Regions from separate parts of the Kitasatospora sp. NPDC029312 genome, predicted to be linked through region 3. Evidence: riboswitches for the same ligand, from Rfam matches in the RefSeq annotation. Region 3 holds a riboswitch; each other region holds the start of a gene.
What was found. A riboswitch is a leader RNA that binds a small molecule or an ion and turns the genes downstream of it on or off. The one in region 3 is predicted to bind cyclic di-AMP.
Positions count from the first base shown of each region.

Region 1 (6,240 bases), on a different contig from region 3:
CAGGTGGTCTGCGCGGTGAGCGATCCGAGCAGCATCGGACCGGTCGCCCGGGAAGCGGACTTCGTGGCGGAATCCGGCCGCGGGCTGCACCTGGTGGAGTCGTTCAGCCGTTCCTGGGGCTGGCACCCGCTGGGCAGCGGCAAAGTGGTCTGGGCCGTGTTCGAGGCCGAGCCGGCCACGGGCGTCGGGTTCGACGGACAGGTCGAAGTCGGTGGACGGCACCGGCGTTCGGCCTAGCGCCGCCCGGCACACGGCCGGCCGAAGGACGACCCGGGAGGACCACACCCCGGGCCCTTCCCCACGGCCCACGGGCTCTTTCACGCGGCGCACGGGCCTTTCCGCACGGCCCGCAACCCACCGGCCGCGCGGAGCGTTCCGGGAAAGAGACGCCCGGAGAAAAAGACAAAGGCCGTCGCGGTGTCAGCACCCACGACGGCCCCCCGATGGTGGAGCAGCGGCCGGTCAGACGGCCAGGTGGTCGAACTCCCCGTCCTTGGCCCCCAGCAGCAGGGCCGCGATCTCGGCCCGGGTGTAGATGAGCGCCGGACCGTCCGGGAAGCGCGAGTTGCGCATCGCGACGTCGCCGCCGGGCAGGGCCGCGAACTCGACGCAGTTGCCCTGGGAGTTGCTGTGCCGGCTCTTCTGCCAGACCACCCCCTCGAGGTCGGTGGCGGCCATCCCGTTGTAGGTGTGGTCAGAGCCGTGTGTGTCATGCGAGTCGTGCATAGAAGTCTCCCGAAGAGCTCCGGAGTTGTCGTCCAGCGCGGCGCCCCGGCACCGCCGAACGAACGGACCGGCCCCGTACCGGTCCGGCACAACGCCTCACTTGACGCGATGATAGCCGCAGTGCACGTGCATCAGCACGGGACGTTGCAGGTGCATGAGGCCTTTTACCGGTCGCCCCGAACTCTTCACGACCCCTTCTCCTGACGGTACGTAAACGGACATAGCCGAGTGAATCGACGAGCCGGCGATAACCGGCCGTGAGCGACCCCCCGCTAAATGTTGATCTTCGAATGCCCGGAGTCGCACCGCCGTGACGCTCCGTCAGACGCCCCTCCGGTTGTGAGACATCTCACGCGCCCCACATGCAACGCGACCGCCTGCGGCACACGTCAAGGCAACTGCGGGCGAGCACTCGGGCGTTGGGCGAGGAATGTCCGGATTGTAGGCAAAGCGCCCGGACCGGTGCGGCGGGAACACGACCCGCGCACCACGACCGCTCCAAACCCGTACGGCGGCCGACTGTAGGCCTGACAGGCAGATGTCCTACGATCTCCGGCATGAGCACCGCAGCCATCCCGGGCGCGCCACTGCCCGTCCGCACTCCAGGCTCCCGTGCGCGGGGGCGCCACCGCCGCCCTGAGCGCCCCGAGATCCCCACCGGCTCGCCGGCCCTGGTGCTCGCCGTGCCCGCGATCGCCGGGCCCGAGTCCCGTTCGGTCGTGGAGGAACTGCTCTCGATCGTCCGCAGCGAGCACACCGGCGTCCAGGCGGCGGTCGGCTACCTCCCCGCCGACGGCGCCGCGGGCAGGGGCGGGGACGAGCGCACCGTCGCCGAGCTGTTGGCCGGGGCCGCCGAGGCGGGCCTGCCGACGCCCGTCGTCGTGCCGCTGGTGCCGGGGCCGCACGGATTCCTGGCCGGACTGCACGCCATCGCCGCCGAGTACGGCGCGACCGTCACCGACGCGCTGGGCCCGCACCCGCTGCTGGCCGAGGCCGTGCACGTACGGCTCTCCGAGGCCGGGCTGGCCCGGGCCGACCGGGCCCGGCTGTTCGCCATCGCGACCGCCGCGGACGGCGTGGTCCTGACCACCGTGGGCGGCGAGGACGCAGCCGCCGCGGCCGGGATCACCGGTGTGCTGCTGGCCGCCCGGCTGGCCGTCCCGGTGGTCGCCGCCGCGCTCGACGTACCCGGCTCGGTCGCCGGGGCCGTCAACCACCTCAAGGAGACCGGCTCCCAGCGCCCGGCGCTGGCCCCGCTGGTGATCGGCCCCGAGGCGGACTCGGAGCTGCTCGCCACGGCCGCCGAGGAAACCGGCTGCCCCTCGGCCGCGCCGCTGGGCGCCTACCCGGCCATCGGCCAGCTGATCGCCTCCACCTACCTGGCCGCGCTGCCGATGCCGTCCCCGGAGGAGCTGGCCCGGGCCGAGGAGGAGGCCGCGGCGGCCGAGGAGGGCTCCCGCGGCGCCCACGCGGCCGCCCAGGGGCCTCTGGAGGCCTGACAGGCGGCCTCCGGGCCCGCCGGTCGCGCCACTTGTCGCGCTCGTCCCGCATCGAAGGTCCGAAGGGCCCGGAACGGCTTCGTTCCGGGCCCTTCGGCTTGCCCGCGCCCGCACTCCCGCTCCCGCCCCGTCCGGTTGTCCTGGTACGGGAAATAAAGGAGATAGGGGTGCGATCGGGCGTGATGTCCGATCTGTCGCGCTTTCGGACCGGAATGCCGGGACCGTTTTCCGGCGCTCGTTCCATCGCCACCGGCCGCCGCCACGGCGCGCCCGTCACGCTCGTCGACAGCCCGTCAGCCCGTTTCTGAGGCGGAGACAATTTCGCGGGTCCGCAAGTGGATTATCGGAAAACGATCATTTTTGATCACGACCGAAGTCCGATTTGACTGTTTTCCGTAAACCGTGATGCACATCACAGATGTTTGCAGTTTGAACTTAAGTCTGCTTAACGTGCTCCCCGTTCGTGACCACACGGACCCAGTTCATCCGCAACGCCGAATCCTGCCGTCGGATGTCCTGGCAGCGCGAAAACGCACCACGGCAGGAGCGGGGGAACCACAGGTAAGTCGCCCCGGGCCGTTCTTCGGAACGGTCCAGGGCTAGGGGTGAAGCCGCGCCCACAGCGCGGCCGGGCAACTCCGGCCCGAATCCGACAGCTCACCTCGCAGGCGTGGGAGAGGACCGCGTCTTCATGCTGCCCACCAACGGCACCCGCCTGTCCGGCCGTACCCGTCGCGTGATCGCCGCCCTCGGCGTCGCGGGCGTCGGCCTCACCATCCCCTGCCTCACCACCGGCACCGCCAACGCCGCCTCCGTCGCCACCTGGGACAAGGTCGCCCAGTGCGAGAGCGGCGGCAACTGGAGCATCAACACCGGCAACGGCTTCTTCGGCGGCCTGCAGTTCACCTCCAGCACCTGGGCCGCCTTCGGTGGCACCTCGTACGCCCCGCAGGCCAACCAGGCCACCAAGGACCAGCAGATCGCCGTCGCCGAGAAGGTCCTCGCCTCCCAGGGCCCCGGTGCCTGGCCCGTCTGCTCCATCCAGGCCGGTCTGACCAAGGGCGGCGCCCCGGCGGCCGTCGACACCTCGGCCGGCACCGCCGCCAAGCCCGCCGCCAAGCCCGCGCAGACCCAGGCCCCGGCCGCGAAGCCCGCCCAGCCGGCCGCGCCCGCCCCGGAGCAGGCGCAGCCCTCCACCGACTCCGCCAAGGGCACCTGGGCGCAGCAGCGCCAGGCCCACGCCCAGAACGGCGACTACACCGTCGTCGCGGGCGACTGGCTGTCCTCGATCGCCGACAAGCACAAGGTCCAGGGCGGCTGGCAGCGGCTGTACGAGCTCAACCGCAGCACCCTGACCGACGGCCCGAACACCATCTACCCGGGCCAGCACCTGACCTTCGGTGACGGCGACCAGGCCCAGGCCGACCAGTCCTCCACCTCCGGCTCGGACTTCAACTGGTTCAACCGCTCCCAGAAGGCCGGTCAGGCCGCGAACGGCGGTGCCGTGAACGCCCAGCCGACCGCCCAGGCCTCGAAGCCGGCCGCCCCGGCGCAGACCCAGGCTCCGGCCCAGGCCGCCACCGGCAGCATGGCGGCCGCGGTGTCCTTCGCCGAGTCCCAGGTCGGCCAGGCCTACGTCTACGGCGGCACCGGCAACGGCGGTTGGGACTGCTCCGGCCTCACCCAGGCCGCGCTGCGTGCCGCGGGGATCAGCATCCCGCGCGTCGCCGCCGACCAGGCCGCCGCCAGCACCCACGTCTCGCTGGACAGCCTCCAGCCGGGCGACCTGCTCTTCTGGTCCAACAACGGCCAGGACTCCGGCGTGTACCACGTCGCGATCTACGTCGGCGGCGGCAAGTACGTCGAGGCCGCCAACCCGAGCGCGGGCGTCCGCGAGCAGACCGTCGCCAACTGGGCCCCGGACTTCGCCGGCCGGGTCTGAGGCAACGGCCCACGGCTGACGGGCGACGGCTGACAGCTAACAGCCGACAGATAACAGATAACAGATTTCATCATCTGTCATCTGTCCGCCGTTGCCCGGACGCTGACCACCCGCCACCCCCGGCAAAGCCCGGGGGTGGCGGTGGCGTCTTTGTCCTCGCCCGCCGAAAGGCCGCCCCAGCCGCCACGCCGCAAAAGCGGCGCCACACGCCGACGGGCGAGCTCCGGAGAGCAACTGCTCTCCGGAGCCCGCCCGTTCACGGCGCTACCGTCCCCGGCGCTTCCCCGCCGGTTGCTCAGCGCGCGCAGGCCCCCGTGGACCCGCGCATCACCAACTCCGGCTGGAACATGAACTCCCCGCGCTGGGCGGCGTTCCCGCCGACCTCCTCCAGCAGCGCGTCCACCGCCGCCGTGGCCATCGCCTCCACCGGCTGGCGGATCGTGGTCAACGGCGGCTCGGTGAAGGCGATCAGCGGCGAGTCGTCGAAGCCGACCACCGACACGTCCTGCGGCACCGACAGCCCCCGCTGCCGCACCGCCCGGATCGCCCCGAGCGCCATCATGTCGCTCCCGCACACGATCGCCGTGCAGCCCTTGTCGAGCAGCGCCCCGGCCGCCGCGTGCCCGCCCTCCACGCTGAAGAGCGTGTGGTGGACGAGTTCCTCGGCCTCCTCCAGGCTGCGCCCGAGCACCTCGCGCATCGCGGCCGTGAAGCCCTCGATCTTGCGCAGCACCGGCACGTACCGCCGCTGCCCGACAGCCAGCCCGATCCGCTCGTGCCCGAGTTCCGCCAGGTGCTGGACGGCCATCCACATCGCGGACCGGTCGTCCGGCGAGATGAACGGTGCGTCGATCCGCTCGCTGTAGCCGTTGATCAGCACGAACGGCACCCCGCGCCCGGCCAGTCGGGCGTAGCGGTCGTGGTCGGCGGTGCTGTCGGCGTGCAGCCCGGAGACGAAGACGATGCCCGCCACGCCCCGGTCGACCAGCATCTCGACCAGTTCGTCCTCGGTGGACCCGCCCGGCGTCTGGGTGCACAGCACCGGCGTGTAGCCGTGCCGGCTGAGCACCTGCTCGATCACCTGCGCCAGCGCGGGGAAGATCGGGTTGCTCAACTCCGGCGTGATCAGTCCGATCAGTCCGGCGCTGCGCTGGCGCAGGCGGGTCGGCCGCTCGTAACCGAGCACGTCGAGCGCCGCCAGCACGGTCTGCCGGGTCGCGGCGGAGACGTTCGCCTTGCCGTTGAGTACGCGGGAGACGGTGGCTTCGCTGACCCCCGCCTGCGCCGCGATGTCTGAGAGTCGCGCCGTAGTCACGGTCCCAGAGCCTATTGCAACCACGTCAGACCGCCCACCAGCCGGTGCTGTCCGGAGCGAGCACCGTCTCGCCGCCGTCCACCACGAGTTCGGTCGAGCCGAGCAGCAGCCGACCGGGCGCCGCCATCCGCACCGGTTCGCCGGTGGTGTTCACGGTGCACACGAAGGAGCCGCGGCGGAACACCAAGGTGCCCTCGGGGGCGTTCAGCCACTCGACCTCGGTGCCGGCGCCCAGGTCCGGCTGGGACCGGCGCACGGCCAGCGCGCTGCGGTACAGCTCCAGGGTGGACGTCGGGTCGCCGGTCTGCGCCTCGACGCTGAGCTCGGCCCACTCGGCCGGCTGCGGCAGCCAGGACGGTCCGCCCGGCACCGGCCCGAAGCCGTACGGGGCCTCGGTGCCGGACCACGGGATCGGGACGCGGCAGCCGTCGCGGTAGCCGTCCTGCCCGGCCTGGCGGAAGAAGGACGGGTCCTGGCGGACCTCGTCCGGCAGGTCGGTGACGTCCGGCAGGCCGAGTTCCTCGCCCTGGTAGACGTACGCGGAGCCGGGCAGCGCGAGCATCAGCAGGCTGGCGGCGCGGGCGCGGCGCAGGCCCAGCTCGCGGTCGCCGGGGGTGCGGATCTGGGTGCCGAGGCCGGGCTCGTTGGCGAACCGGGTGGCGTGCCGGGTGACGTCGTGGTTGGACAGCACCCAGGTGGTGGGGGCGTCGACGGGGCGCATCGAGTCGAGCGACAGGTCGATCACCTCGCGCAGCGCG
Region 1 is NZ_JBVHXY010000035.1:13,220-19,459, forward strand. Features, by position in the region: gene ACZ4WV_RS25595 (ATP-binding protein) at 1-237, shown strand, start outside; gene ACZ4WV_RS25600 (DUF397 domain-containing protein) at 463-726, opposite strand; gene ACZ4WV_RS25605 (sirohydrochlorin chelatase family protein) at 1,284-2,225, shown strand; cyclic di-AMP (ydaO/yuaA leader) riboswitch at 2,718-2,904, shown strand; gene ACZ4WV_RS25610 (transglycosylase family protein) at 2,896-4,167, shown strand; gene ACZ4WV_RS25615 (LacI family DNA-binding transcriptional regulator) at 4,463-5,482, opposite strand; gene ACZ4WV_RS25620 (glycoside hydrolase family 13 protein) at 5,508-6,240, opposite strand, start outside.
Region 1: linked by a shared signal. The riboswitch ahead of ACZ4WV_RS25610 (transglycosylase family protein) and the one ahead of ACZ4WV_RS18495 (M23 family metallopeptidase) in region 3 are both predicted to bind cyclic di-AMP.

Region 2 (6,240 bases), on a different contig from region 3:
GCCGCCGCCCCGCGCTCGGAGGCCGGCGGGGTGGTGCCGAGGTCCAGCCGGTCGGCGCCGCGGGTGGCGCGCTGCTCGGCGTCCTCGGCGTCCTGGACGACCATCCGGGCCCGCTCGGCGGCGCCGAGGCTGTTAAGCAGCTTCTGCGCCTTGGCCAGTCGCTGCTGGATCTGCTGCTTGTTCTCGGCCAGCGAGCGCCGGGCCTGGTCGAGTTCGGCGAGCTTGCCCGCGGTCTCGCTGCGGCGCTGGTCGAGTCGGCGCTGACGGGTGACCAGCTCGTGCAGGGTCTCCTGCTGCCGCTCGGCGGCCTGGCCGAGGGTGCGGGCGCGGGCGAGGTAGGACTCCGGGTCGCTGGAGAGCATCAGTTGGGCGGTCTGGCTCATCCCGCCGCCGCGGTACTCGGCCCCGGCCACGGTCGCGAGGCCGCCGCGCAGCTCGTTGAGCTGGTCCTGGGCAGTGGCGAGCTCCCCCTGGAGAACCGTGGTCTCGCTCTGCAGCCGCTTCTGGGCCTCCTGCGCGGCGTTGTACCTCTCGGACGCCTGCTCGGCTTCGTCGTACAGCTGCTCGACCTGCGCCTTGACGTCCTTGCGGTCCGGCGCGTCCGGCGCGCCGGGAGCGGCCTGGGCGCTGCCGGCGGCCGCCACGCCCAGGGCCGTGGTGGCGGCCGCGGTCAACACCAGGGCACGGGCGAGCAGTTGGGAACGGCGGTGCACGGACATGGCGGCGGCGGCTCCGATCCTGCGGCGCGGCCCCGCGGCCGCACCCCGGTGGGCGGCCGTCGAGCGGGAGTCCGGTGGCAGACGTTAGCGAGTCCGGGCAAGCGAGTCCAAACCCCTCCGGACCCGAATATTCGACCCCTAATCGGACATCAGCCCGAGCCGCCGGTAAAGCCGCAGGCCCGGCCCTCCACGTGGGAGGACCGGGCCCAGGGAGGCCTTCGTACGGATCAGACCCGCACGATGGAGGCCAGCGGCATGTTGGAGACCGCTTCGTAGCGGACCGACGCGCCCGGCTTCGGCGCGTGCAGCACCTGGCCGTTGCCCGCGTAGATGCCGACGTGGTGGGCGTCGCTGTAGAAGATCAGCAGGTCGCCGGGCTGGGCCTGGGAGATGTCCGAGCCGATCCGGGTACCGGCACCGGCCTGCTCCTGGGAGGTGCGCGGCAGCGACACGCCGACCTGGTTGAACGCCCAGACCATCAGACCGGAGCAGTCGAAGGAGCTCGGGCCGGTGGCGCCCCAGACGTACGGGCTGCCGACCTTGGAGGCGGCGGCGGACAGCGCGGCGGCACCGTGCGAGCTACCGGGGGCCACCGGCTTGACGACCGGCGAGGACGAGGAGCCCCCGGAGCCGATGTCGCTGCGGCCGCTGTCGCGCGAGGCGCGGTCGGCGGCGGCCTGCTGCTGGGCGGCCTTCGCGGCGGCGTCGGCCTGGGCCTTGGCGTCGGCGGCGGCCTTCTCCTCGGCCTGGCGGATCGCCTGGCGCTCCTGCTCGGTCAGGGTGTTGAGCAGGTCCTGCGCGGCCTTCAGCTTGTTCTGGACCTCGTCCTTGGAGGCCTTCAGCTGCTGGGTGGTGGACTCCAGCTCGGTGAGCTTGCCCTGGGCCTCGCTGCGGTCCTGGTCGAGCTTGCGCTGCTGCTCCTGCAGTTCCTTCAGCTGGTTCTTCTGGGTGTCACCGGCCTGGTTCAGCGCACCGGCCTGGTTGAGGAAGTTGTCCGGGCTGGAGGACAGCATCAGCTGGACGGTCGGGGATATGCCGCCGTTGCGGTACTGCTCCCCGGCGATCTCGGCGAGGCCGCCCTGCAGGTCGGTCACCTGGGACTGCTGCCGGGCCACCTGGTCCTGCAGACCGGAGACCTGCTTCTCCAGCGCCTGCTGCTTCTCCTGCGCGGCGTTGTACTTCTCGGTCGCCTGCTCGGCCTGCTCGTTGAGCTGGTCGACCTGCTCCTTGACCTGGTCCTTGGTCGGCTGCGGGTCGGCGTGCGCGCCGGACTGCGCGGAGAGGGCGACGGCTGCCGCGGCGACACCGGTCAGGATCGAGACCCGGGCACGGCTGGCGGGCTTGGGACGGCGATGGGACGCCACGAAGGCGGACTCCTTCTTCCTACATCCGCCTACCGGGTGAGCTGACGGGTTCGGGCCGGAAGCATGCCCTACGACGCCTCACGGCCGTTCCAACGGCCGACCTGGCGCCGATTCACCCCGGAGGAACGTGGTTCCCCGGCTCCGCTCCACAGCGCCCGGACTGCTGGGCTCCCCTGTCGGACAGTCGCGTCGACCTGTCCCGCTGCTTCACGAACTCGGCGGTAACCACCGCCGCCACCCAGGCTGGGTGATCGACAGTGCGGTGGTTCGGGGCACGACCCTAGTAACTGAACCGTGATCCGTTCAAATCCTTGTCAGAAAAAAGACGGAAGATTACCCATGTTCATTTGTGAAAATGACCGTTGGTGATCGCCGCCGCACGGAAAGCTGATCAAACCTCAAACGAGGGAGCGAAGGACGGGTGAACCCGAAGCGCCACCCCGGTCGGAGGGTGGCGCGGATCACAGGGCCGGAACGCGGCCCGTCGGGCGTGTCGGCTCGTCAGACCCGGCGGATCGTGTTGATCGGCATCGCGTCGGCCTTCATCACCTTGACCACGTCACCCGTGTGCGGCGCGTGGACCACCATGCCGTTGCCGATGTACATCCCGACGTGGTGCCGGTCGCTGCCGTAGATCACCAGGTCGCCCGGCTGGGCCTGGTCCAGCGAGGGCACCCGGGTGCCGACGTTGCCCTGCTCCTGCGAGGTGCGCGGCAGCGAGACGCCGGCCTGGGCGTACGACCAGACCATCAGGCCCGAGCAGTCGAAGGTGCTCGGCCCGGTGGAGCCCCAGACGTACGGCGAACCCTGCTTGCTCATCGCCTTGGCGACGGCCACGGCCGCGTAGCCGCTGGCCGGCGGCAGGCTGCTGAGGTCGACCCGGGTGCTGCCGCGCGAGGCGCGGTCGTCCTGCTGCTGCTGGGCCTTCAGCGCGGCGCGGTCGGCGGCGCTGAGCGAGTTCAGCAGGTCCTGGGCGGCCTTCAGCTTCTGGTTGACGTCCGCCTTGGCCTGGTTGAGGTCCTTGGTGGTGGAGTCCAGCGAGGCCAGCACCGCGGCGGCCTCGGCCTTCTCTTGGTCCAGCCGGCGCTGCTGGTCGAGCAGGCCCTTGAGCGCCTCGGTCTGGCTGGCGCTGGCCTGCTGCACGCTGGAGGCCTTCTCCAGGTATCCGGACGGGTCGGAGGACAGCATCAGCTGGACGGACGGGTCGATGCCGCCGGTGCGGTACTGCTCGCCCGCCACCTCGGCCAGGCCCGTCTGCAACTGGGTCATCTGCTCCTGGCTGCGGGCCACCTGGTCCTGCAGCTGATCGGCCTGCTTGCGGAGCTGGTCGGCCCGCTCCTTGGCGCCGTTGTACTTCTCCGCCGCCTGCTCCTGCTCCTCCTGGAGCTGGTCGATCTGCGCCTTGACGTCAGCCTTGTTCGGCTGCGGCGCGGCGTGCGCGGCGACCTGGGCGGAGAGGGCGACCGCGGTCGCAGCGGCAGCGGTCAGCACGGAGACCCGCGCGCGGCTCGGCTGCTTGGGACGGCGGTGGGAGGCCAAGGGAGCGGCTCCTTCTTCCATAGGACTCACCCGATCAGGTGAGATTCCGGAAAATAGGTTTGACGCCTGACCCTAGTGAAGATCTATCCGTTTTGCCACTCCCCCGAAGGCGTGAACTCCGGTTCCCACGCTGACTTCACGGGATCCGCACACCCTGGCAAAACGGGCATTGACCAGGCGTCACAGTGGCCGGGCCGCCGGGCCTCCGGTCAGGGCCGGGCCAGGCGGTTCAGCAGCAGGACCGAAGCCACCGGTCGCGCGCCCGCCTGCCGCACGCCCTCCGCGACCTCCCGGTCGGTGGACACCACCACCACCGGACGGCCCTGCGGCTCGGCCCGCACCAGACGACGGATCAACTCGTCCGCGGTCTCCCCGGTCCGGCTGAACCGTACCCGAACCCCGCGCGGCGGCGCCATGATCACCGGAACGTCCAGGTCCTGCCCGTCGAACACACAGGTGACCTCCGCCTGGGTGCGCTGGGCCAGCATCGCCAGCCCGCCCAGCAGCCGGATCCGCTGCTGCTCCAGCGGCAGCGCCGGATAGCCGGTCTTGGTCACGTTGTAGCCGTCCACCACCAGGTGCACCTGCGGGATCGCCAGCAGCTGGTCCAACAGCGCCGGATCGTCCTCGGCCAGGCCGCGCCGGGCCACGTCGTGCGGCGAGGCCGCTCCCGGCACCACCGCCTCCACCAGGTCCGCCGGGCGGATCTGGGAGACCGGCAGCGCCAGCTCCCGCTGCAGCCCCTGCGCCGACTGCAGCACGGTGTCCAGCAGCAGCCGCAGCCGCATGTCCTCGACGCTGCGCCCCTCGCGGGCCGAACGGCGGCCCTGCTCGGCGGCGTTCTCCAGCTCGGACACCCGGTGCCGCAGCCGCCGCGCCTCGCTCTCGGCCGCGCTGCGCTCGGCCGCGGCCTGCGCCCTCGCGGCCTCCAGCTCCCCGGTCACCCGGCGGGTCTCGGCCTGCGCCCGGCGGGTGTCGCTCTCCAGCGAACGCACCCTCTTGCGCAGCGACTCGACCTCCCGCCGGACGCCCTCGAACTCCGCGCGCTGCCGCTCCAGGTCGGCCCGCGCGGTCGCCCGCACCTCGGCCAGCTCCGCCTGCAGCTTCTCCACCAGCCGGCCGGCCTCCGCCGCCGCGTCCTCGGCACCGGCCCGCTCGGCCTCCTCACCGGCCTCGGTGACCAGCCGGCTCCAGCCGGCCGACCGCACCAGGTAGGCGGCGGCGGCGACGTCCATCGGATCGGCGGCGCCGGGGACGGTGCCCGACTCCAGCGCCTTCACCAGGTCCGGCTGGCCCAGCCGCAGCCGCTCCGCTATCCGCACCCGGAAGGCGGGCTCCGACTCCAGCGCCGCGGCCAGGGCGGTGGCCGCGTACTTGGCCCGTCGCGCGGGGGTGAACTTGACGTACTGACGCAGGCTCTGCGGCAGCTCCGCGGGCGGCAGCCCGCCCAGCGCGTCGGAGGCCAGGCCGACCACGCGCCGGCGCACGCCCTCGGGCAGCGGCCGGTCCAGCTTCTCGACGGGCCGCTCCGGAGCGGCCTCGGCGCCGCCGGCGGCCCCGCCGGACTCGTCGGTGTCCGGCGAAGCCGGATCGGGGGAGGCCGCCTCGGGAGAAGCCGCCTCCGGGAAGGCGCTGTCCGATGCAGCGGCCTCCGGGGCAGCAGCCACCGGGGCAGCGGCATCCGGCAGGGGCGCCTCGGACGGGACCGCGCCGGCGCCCTGCCCCGGTGCCGGCGCAGCGGGCTGAAGCCCCTGCGCGTCCGCGGGCTCCTTCGCTGCGTCCACCACGTCCTCGGCTCCGATCCTGGTCCAGCGGGGGCGGCCGCGGCCGCCCCTGTCGTCACGCTCCGTGCGTCTTGTTCTGTATTGTCCCGTGCGGCGGACGGGCGCGTCGCGCGCCGCCCACCGCACAGGCGGGAATCAGCCCTGCTCGGCAGCGGCCTCCGCACCCTCGGCGCCCGGACGGGTCACCAGCTCGACCTGGTCCACCGCGTTGCACCAGCGGCAGCGCACCGACTCGATCGTCTCGCTGAGCACCTCGGTCTCCTCGACGGCGGAGTCGCCGGCCAGGTCGAAGTGCAGGAACTCGGTCACCCTTGCGGTGCGGGTCACGTCGAAGCGGGTGAGGTTGCCGCACAGGGTGCAGCGCCAGCGCGTCTCGGCGGTCAGGGCGGGGGCGGTCATCGGGGATCCTCTCGGCTGGTCCCTGGGCGGGCTAGGCGCTCCCCCCGGAGCCCGGCATCGGCGGCGGGAGGCGGGAATGCCCGCTCCCAGCCTATTGCCTGGGGCAACCGCCAAGACCACCGGTCGCCGAACACGAGGGCTAGTCCACCTGCCGTAAACCGCCGTGTCACCTGCGCCGTCCCAAGGGATGCTTGGCCGCATGGCGCTCGCGGCCACCGACCACACCGACGCGCGGGACGGCCGCCCGACGGTGCCCGCCCCGGCGGTCACCTATGCCCTGATCGCGGTCAACACCCTGGTCTTCCTGCTCGGTCCGGCCGCCGGGTTCAACCCGCTGTACGGCCGGGGCCAGGCGCGGGTCTGCGCCGAGCAGAGGTACGAGCAGCGCTGGGGCGCCGTCCCGGCCGAACTGCTGGCCGGGCGCCCGCTGACCGC
Region 2 is NZ_JBVHXY010000048.1:18,395-24,634, reverse strand. Features, by position in the region: gene ACZ4WV_RS29850 (C40 family peptidase) at 1-719, opposite strand, end outside; gene ACZ4WV_RS29845 (C40 family peptidase) at 947-2,083, opposite strand; cyclic di-AMP (ydaO/yuaA leader) riboswitch at 2,094-2,247, opposite strand; gene ACZ4WV_RS29840 (C40 family peptidase) at 2,585-3,622, opposite strand; gene ACZ4WV_RS29835 (NYN domain-containing protein) at 3,832-5,289, opposite strand; gene ACZ4WV_RS29830 (hypothetical protein) at 5,542-5,805, opposite strand; gene ACZ4WV_RS29825 (rhomboid family intramembrane serine protease) at 6,005-6,240, shown strand, end outside.
Region 2: linked by a shared signal. The riboswitch ahead of ACZ4WV_RS29845 (C40 family peptidase) and the one ahead of ACZ4WV_RS18495 (M23 family metallopeptidase) in region 3 are both predicted to bind cyclic di-AMP.

Region 3 (6,240 bases):
TCGTACCGACGGCGCGCCCGTCCCCGCCTGGATGTTCTCCCAGGGCGTCCGCAAGGGCCCGATCCTGCAGGTGTCCGGTCAGGGCTCGCAGGACCCGGCCACCGGCGAGCTGATCCACCACGGCGATGTGCGGGCCCAGACCCGCCGCACCCTGGAGAACGTCAAGGCCATCGTCGAGGCGGGCGGCGCCACCATCGAGGACGTGGTGATGTTCCGGGTCTACCTCACCAAGCGCGCCGACTTCCCGCTGATGAACGAGGTCTACGCCGAGTTCATCGAGGAGAACATCAAGCCCGGCGGCGTGAAGCCCTGCCGCACCACCGTCTTCGTGGAACTCCCCCGGGAGCCCATGCTGGTGGAGATCGACGCCCAGGCCGTCGTCGTCTGACGCACCGCCCGGTCCCGCACGGCCACCGCGACGTCCGCCTGGTCTTCCGGGAACCCGCCGGTGACACCGAGGACTTCGGCCACCGGATGCACGCCCTGCTGGGCGCCGCCGAGCACGGCCTGCCCGCCCACCGGCACTGACCGGCCCCCGGATCGACCCCGGGAACGGCAGCGGCCGGCCCGGCTCCACGAGGAGTCCTCGTGGAGCCGGGCCGGCCTTGGGCGTGTCCCGCGCCCATGTCCACCGGTGCGGCGATCACCCGGTCGAGCGGTCACCCGACATGACCATCCCGGGCGGTCGATTCGCCCCGCACCAGCGGTGGTTCCTGAAACCCGCGGTCAGAGCAGTGTCCGAGCGGGGGCGGCGTGCGGTCCGACCGGGGTCAGAGCGCGACGCCGTGGGCGCGCAGGTACGCGACCGGGTCGATGTCCGAGCCGTACTCCGGACCGGTGCGGATCTCGAAGTGCAGGTGCGGACCGGTCACGTTGCCGGTGGCGCCGGAGAGGCCGAGCTGCTGGCCGACGGTGACGGTCTGACCGATCTTCACGCCGATCACGGACAGGTGCGCGTACTGGGCGTACTTGCCGTCGGCGAGCTTGATCTCGACCTCGTTGCCGTAGGCGCCGCCGTTGCCGGCCTTCACCACGACACCGTTGGCGACCGCGCGCACCGGGGTGCCGGTGGGGACGACGAAGTCCTGACCGGTGTGGTGCCCGGAGGCCCACATCGAACCGGCCACGCCGTAGGCCTCACCCAGCACCGGGTTGGCCACCGGGGCGACGTAGCCCGAGGTGGCGGCGACCGGCGCGGCGGTGACGGCCTGGGCCGGAGCGGCGGTCTGAACCTGGGTCTGGACCTGGACGCCCGGCTTGGCGGCCTCGGTCTGGGCCTGCACCGGGGCGGCCGGCTTGGCCGGAGCGGCGGGCTCGGCCGGAGCGGCCGGCTTCGGGGCGTCGGCCTGAGCGGTGATCGACAGCTGCTGACCGGGGAAGATCAGGTTCGGGTTGGCGCCGACCACCGAGCGGTTGCGCTCGTACAGCGCGTGCCAGCCGCCCTCGACGTGCTTGGCCTCGGCGATCTTCGACAGCGAGTCACCGCTGACGACGCGGTAGCTCTCCTGGGCGGCGGCCGGGGTGGCGGCCGGGGCGTCCGCGGCGGCGGTGTGCTGCGGCGCCGAAGCGGCCGGGGCAGCGGCGGTGCCGTGGGCCTGGGCGCTCACGGCGGTCACGAGCGGCAGGACGAAGGACACACCGGTGACGGCGGTCGCGATGCCGATGCGGGCGGCGCGGGGCAGGGCGATACGACGGGCCTGAGCAGGCATGGAATTTTCCTCTCCGACGCCTGCGAGGTGAGCTGTCGGGTTCGGGCTGGAGTTGCCCGGCCGCATGCGCGGCTTCACCCCTAGCCGGTCCTGGACGTTCGCGCCGAGAAGCGCGCAGTCCGGTCCGGCGACTTACCTGTGGGTCCCCCGCTCCTGCCGTACAGAGCTCAGTTCGAACCGCCGGGCAGCGGCAGGACTCGGCGTTCCACCCGGTGGATCCGCCCGGGCTGGCCGGGCGGTCGCTGAACTAAAACTCATCCGTTCGAGTGAAGCAATGTCGATCTCTTGAACGCACAACGATCCCCCGCCGGACGGTGACCCTCCGCATGGCCGACCACACCGTACGTACACAATCCAAACACGCGGCGCCACTGATCCATGACCCTGCGGCGAACTCGGCCGCGGACGGCGACCGTCCGCTCACGCACCGTTCGGAACGGACACACCGCCCGGTGACCCTTGTCACGTGCACCCCGTGGGGCGCAGGATCAGCCCGTGGCCACCTCAAAGGCCGGCACCCTGCGCCTGAGCACCGCGCGGGGTCGCTGGGTGCTCCTGGCAACCGTGCTCGGCTCCAGCATGGCGATGCTCGACGGCACCGTGGTGAACGTCGCGCTGCCCCGGATCGGCACCGACCTCGGCGCCTCCCTGGCGTCCCTGCAATGGACGCTGAACGCCTATCTGCTCACCCTGGCGGGCCTGATCCTGCTCGGCGGAGCACTCGGCGACCGGTACGGCAGGCGCCGCGTCTTCCTGATCGGCGTCATCTGGTTCGCCGCCGCGTCCGCCGCCTGCGCCGCCGCCCCGAACATCCAGGTGCTGATCATCTCCCGGGCCGTCCAGGGCATCGGCGGGGCGCTGCTCACCCCCGGCTCGCTCGCCATGCTCCAGGCCGTCTTCGACCCTGACGACCGCTCGGCCGCAGTGGGCCTGTGGTCCGGCCTCGGCGGGGTGTCCGCGGCCGTCGGCCCCTTCCTCGGCGGCTGGCTGGTGGACGGGCCCGGCTGGCGCTGGATCTTCCTGCTGAACCTGCCGCTGGCCGCCGCCGTGGTCGCGGTGACCTCCCGCTACGTCCCCGAGAGCCGCGACGAGTCCGCCTCCGGCCGCTTCGACGTGCCCGGCGCCCTGCTCGCCGCGCTCGCCCTCGGCGCCGTCACCTACGCGCTCACCGCCGCCGGGGAGGGCCTGTCCCCCGCCGTCTGGCTCACCGGCGCGTCCGGCCTGCTGCTCGGGGCCGCCTTCGTCGCCGTCGAACGCCGGGCACCCGAGCCGATGCTGCCGCTCGGCCTGTTCTCCTCCCGGCTGTTCACCGCCGTCAACCTGGTCACCCTCTGCGTCTACGCGGCGTTCAGCGGGGTGTTCTTCCTGCTGGTGGTGCAGTTGCAGATCGTGTCCGGCTTCAGCCCGCTGGTCTCCGGCTTCGCCCTGGTGCCGATCACGGTGCTGATGCTGGCCCTGTCGGCGCGCGCCGGGCGCCTCGGCAAGCGGATCGGCCCGCGCGTCCCGCTCACCGTCGGCCCGCTGCTGTGCGCCGCCGGCGTGCTGCTGATGCTGCGCATCGGCCCCGGCTCCTCCTACTGGGTGGACGTGCTGCCCGCCGTCGCGGTGATGGGCAGTGGGATGACCCTGCTGGTGGCGCCGCTGACCGCCACGGTGCTGGCGGCCGTCGACGTACGGCACGCGGGCATCGCCAGCGGCGTCAACAACGCCGCCGCCCGCGCCGCCGGCCTGCTCGCGGTGGCCGCCCTCCCCGCGCTGGCCGGGCTGAGCGGCGACGCCTACCGGGTGCCGTCCGCGGTGGACTCCGCCTTCCACACCGCGATGCTGATCTGCGCGGGCCTGCTGGCCGGCGGCGGGCTGATCGCCTCCGCCACCGTCCGCGGCAACGTGCTCGCGCCCGAGGACCGCCCGGTCGCCGAGCCGGACTGCGCATGGAACTGCGGCACCACCCCGCCGCTCGACCCGGGCCACGTCCACACGCACGAGGGCCCCGCCACCGGTCCGGCGGCAGGGCCCACGAAGGACTGACGAAGCGTCAGAGGATGTCGCCGGGAGCATACTTGGCGGCCTCCGGGTAGGCGGCCGCGACGGCCTCCACCCGGCGGACCACCTCGGCGACCTGGGCGCCGGCCGCACCGGTGAAGGAGAGCTTGTCGGCCAGCAGCGCGTCCAGTGCGGCCCGGCCCAGCGGGATCCGCTCGTCGGCGGCCAGCCGGTCCAGCAGCTCGTTCTCCCGGGCGCCCGCGCGCATCGCCAGCGCGGAGGCGACGGCGTGCTCCTTGATGACCTCGTGTCCGGTCTCCCGACCGACGCCCGCGCGCACCGCGCCCATCAGCACCTTGGTGGTGGCCAGGAACGGCAGGTAGCGGTCGAGCTCGGCCTCGACCACGGCCGGGAAGGCGCCGAACTCGTCCAGCACGGTCAGGAAGGTCTCCAGCAGGCCGTCGAAGGCGAAGAAGGCGTCCGGCAGCGCGACCCGGCGCACCACCGAGCAGGAGACGTCGCCCTCGTTCCACTGGTCGCCGGCCAGCTCGCCCGTCATCGACGCGTAGCCGCGCAGGATCACGGCCAGGCCGTTGACGCGCTCGCACGAGCGGGTGTTCATCTTGTGGGGCATCGCGGAGGAGCCGACCTGCCCCTCCTTGAAGCCCTCCGTCACCAGCTCGTGGCCGGCCATCAGGCGGATGGTCTTGGCCAGGCTGGACGGCGCGGCGGCAAGCTGGACGAGGGCGGTGAGCACCTCGAAGTCCAGCGAGCGCGGGTAGACCTGGCCGACGCTGGTCAGCACGTTGTCGAAGCCGAGGTGCGCGGCGACCCGGCGCTCCAGCTCGGCCAGCTTGTCGGTGTCGCCACCGAGCAGGTCCAGCATGTCCTGGGCGGTGCCGACCGGGCCCTTGATCCCGCGCAGCGGGTAGCGGGCGATCAGCTCCTCCAGGCGGCGGAAGGCGACCAGCAGCTCGTCGGCGATCGACGCGAAGCGCTTGCCGAGGGTGGTGGCCTGGGCGGCCACGTTGTGCGAACGGCCGGCCATGACCAGCTCGGAGTGCTGGGCGGCGAGGCTCGCGAGGCGCACCAGCACGGCCACCGTGCGGTCCCGCACGTGCTCCAGGGACTGGCGGATCTGCAGCTGCTCGACGTTCTCGGTCAGATCCCGGGAGGTCATGCCCTTGTGGATCTGCTCGTGGCCGGCGAGCTCGCTGAACTCCTCGATCCGGGCCTTCACGTCGTGGCGGGTGATCCGCTCCCGGGCGGCGATCGAGCCGAGGTCGACCTGGTCGATCACCCGCTCGTAGTCGGCGACGGCGTCGGCCGGCACCTCGATACCCAGGTCCTGCTGGGCCTTCAGGACGGCGAGCCACAGGTGGCGCTCGAGGACCACCTTGTGCTCGGGGGACCACAGCTGGGCCAGGGTCGCCGAGGCGTACCGGGAGGCCAGGACATTGGGGATCTGGGGCTTCGCGCTCACGCTTCGCAAGCCTAACAGCCGAGGTCACGCCGATCGTCGGCGGGCGGACGGCCCGCTACTGCTGTGCGCCGCCCGTCCGGCCGGCCAGCACCGGCAGGACCTGCGCGCAGATCGAGTGCAGGGCGACCCGCTGCTCGTCGGTCATCGCCTCGAAGGCCTGGTGGGTGCGGCCCATCTCGCTGCGGATGCGGTTCAGGATCTCCCGGCCCTCGTCGGTGATCACCACGATCTTCACCCGGCGGTCACCGGCCGCCGCCTCCCGGTTGGCCAGGCCCAGCGTCTCCAGCCGGTCCACGATCCCCGTCACGTTCGACGCGTCACAGCCCAGTCGCCCGGCCAGCGCCCGCATCGGCACCGGCTCCTGCACCGCGCCCAGCGCCTTGGCCTGCGAGGAGGAGAGCCCGTGCCGGGCCGCGGCCGCCGCGAAGTCCTGGAAATACGCGGCGCCGACGGCGGCCAACGCCTCCATCAGCTCGGCGTTGGTCGGTACGGTCGTCGTCGAGGTCGAACCCATGGGGCCAGGGTACGGCCAAGTGCTTCAGTAACTCAAGCTTTGACCACGGCAACCGTCGGCGAGCCGCCTCACAGTCCCGCCGTTCGGCGTCCGCGCGGACTCACCGAGCAGGCGCCGAGCACCCGCCGGGCGGCCTCAGAGCACCAGCTGGTCGAACAGCCGCCGCAGCTCGGCGTCCGGGTCCGCGGTCAGCCCGGTGTGCACCGGCCCCGGCTGGACGATCGCGCTGCGCGGTGCGGTCAGCCAGCGGAACCGCTGCCCGGGGCTGTCCGACGCCGCCGGACCGGCCGACGGGCCGCCCAGGCAGACCGCCTCGATCCCCTGCAGGGCCCGCCGCACCCCGTGCACGTCCGCCACCGGGTCCAGCGCCAGCAGCCGGGCCTGGTCCAGGTGCGTGCGCGCGGCCAGATGGGCGCTGTGCCGGCAGTACAGCAGCACCCCGACGTTGACGCACTCGCCCCGCTCGACCCTCGGCACCGCACGGATCACGGCGTACTCGTAGTCGTGCAGCTCCACCACGGCCGGGAGCCCGGCCGGGAGCCCGGCCGACA
Region 3 is NZ_JBVHXY010000020.1:88,774-95,013, forward strand. Features, by position in the region: gene ACZ4WV_RS18490 (RidA family protein) at 1-388, shown strand, start outside; gene ACZ4WV_RS18495 (M23 family metallopeptidase) at 771-1,709, opposite strand; cyclic di-AMP (ydaO/yuaA leader) riboswitch at 1,712-1,887, opposite strand; gene ACZ4WV_RS18500 (MFS transporter) at 2,205-3,737, shown strand; gene purB (adenylosuccinate lyase) at 3,745-5,184, opposite strand; gene ACZ4WV_RS18510 (MarR family winged helix-turn-helix transcriptional regulator) at 5,231-5,689, opposite strand; gene ACZ4WV_RS18515 (DUF3037 domain-containing protein) at 5,825-6,240, opposite strand, start outside.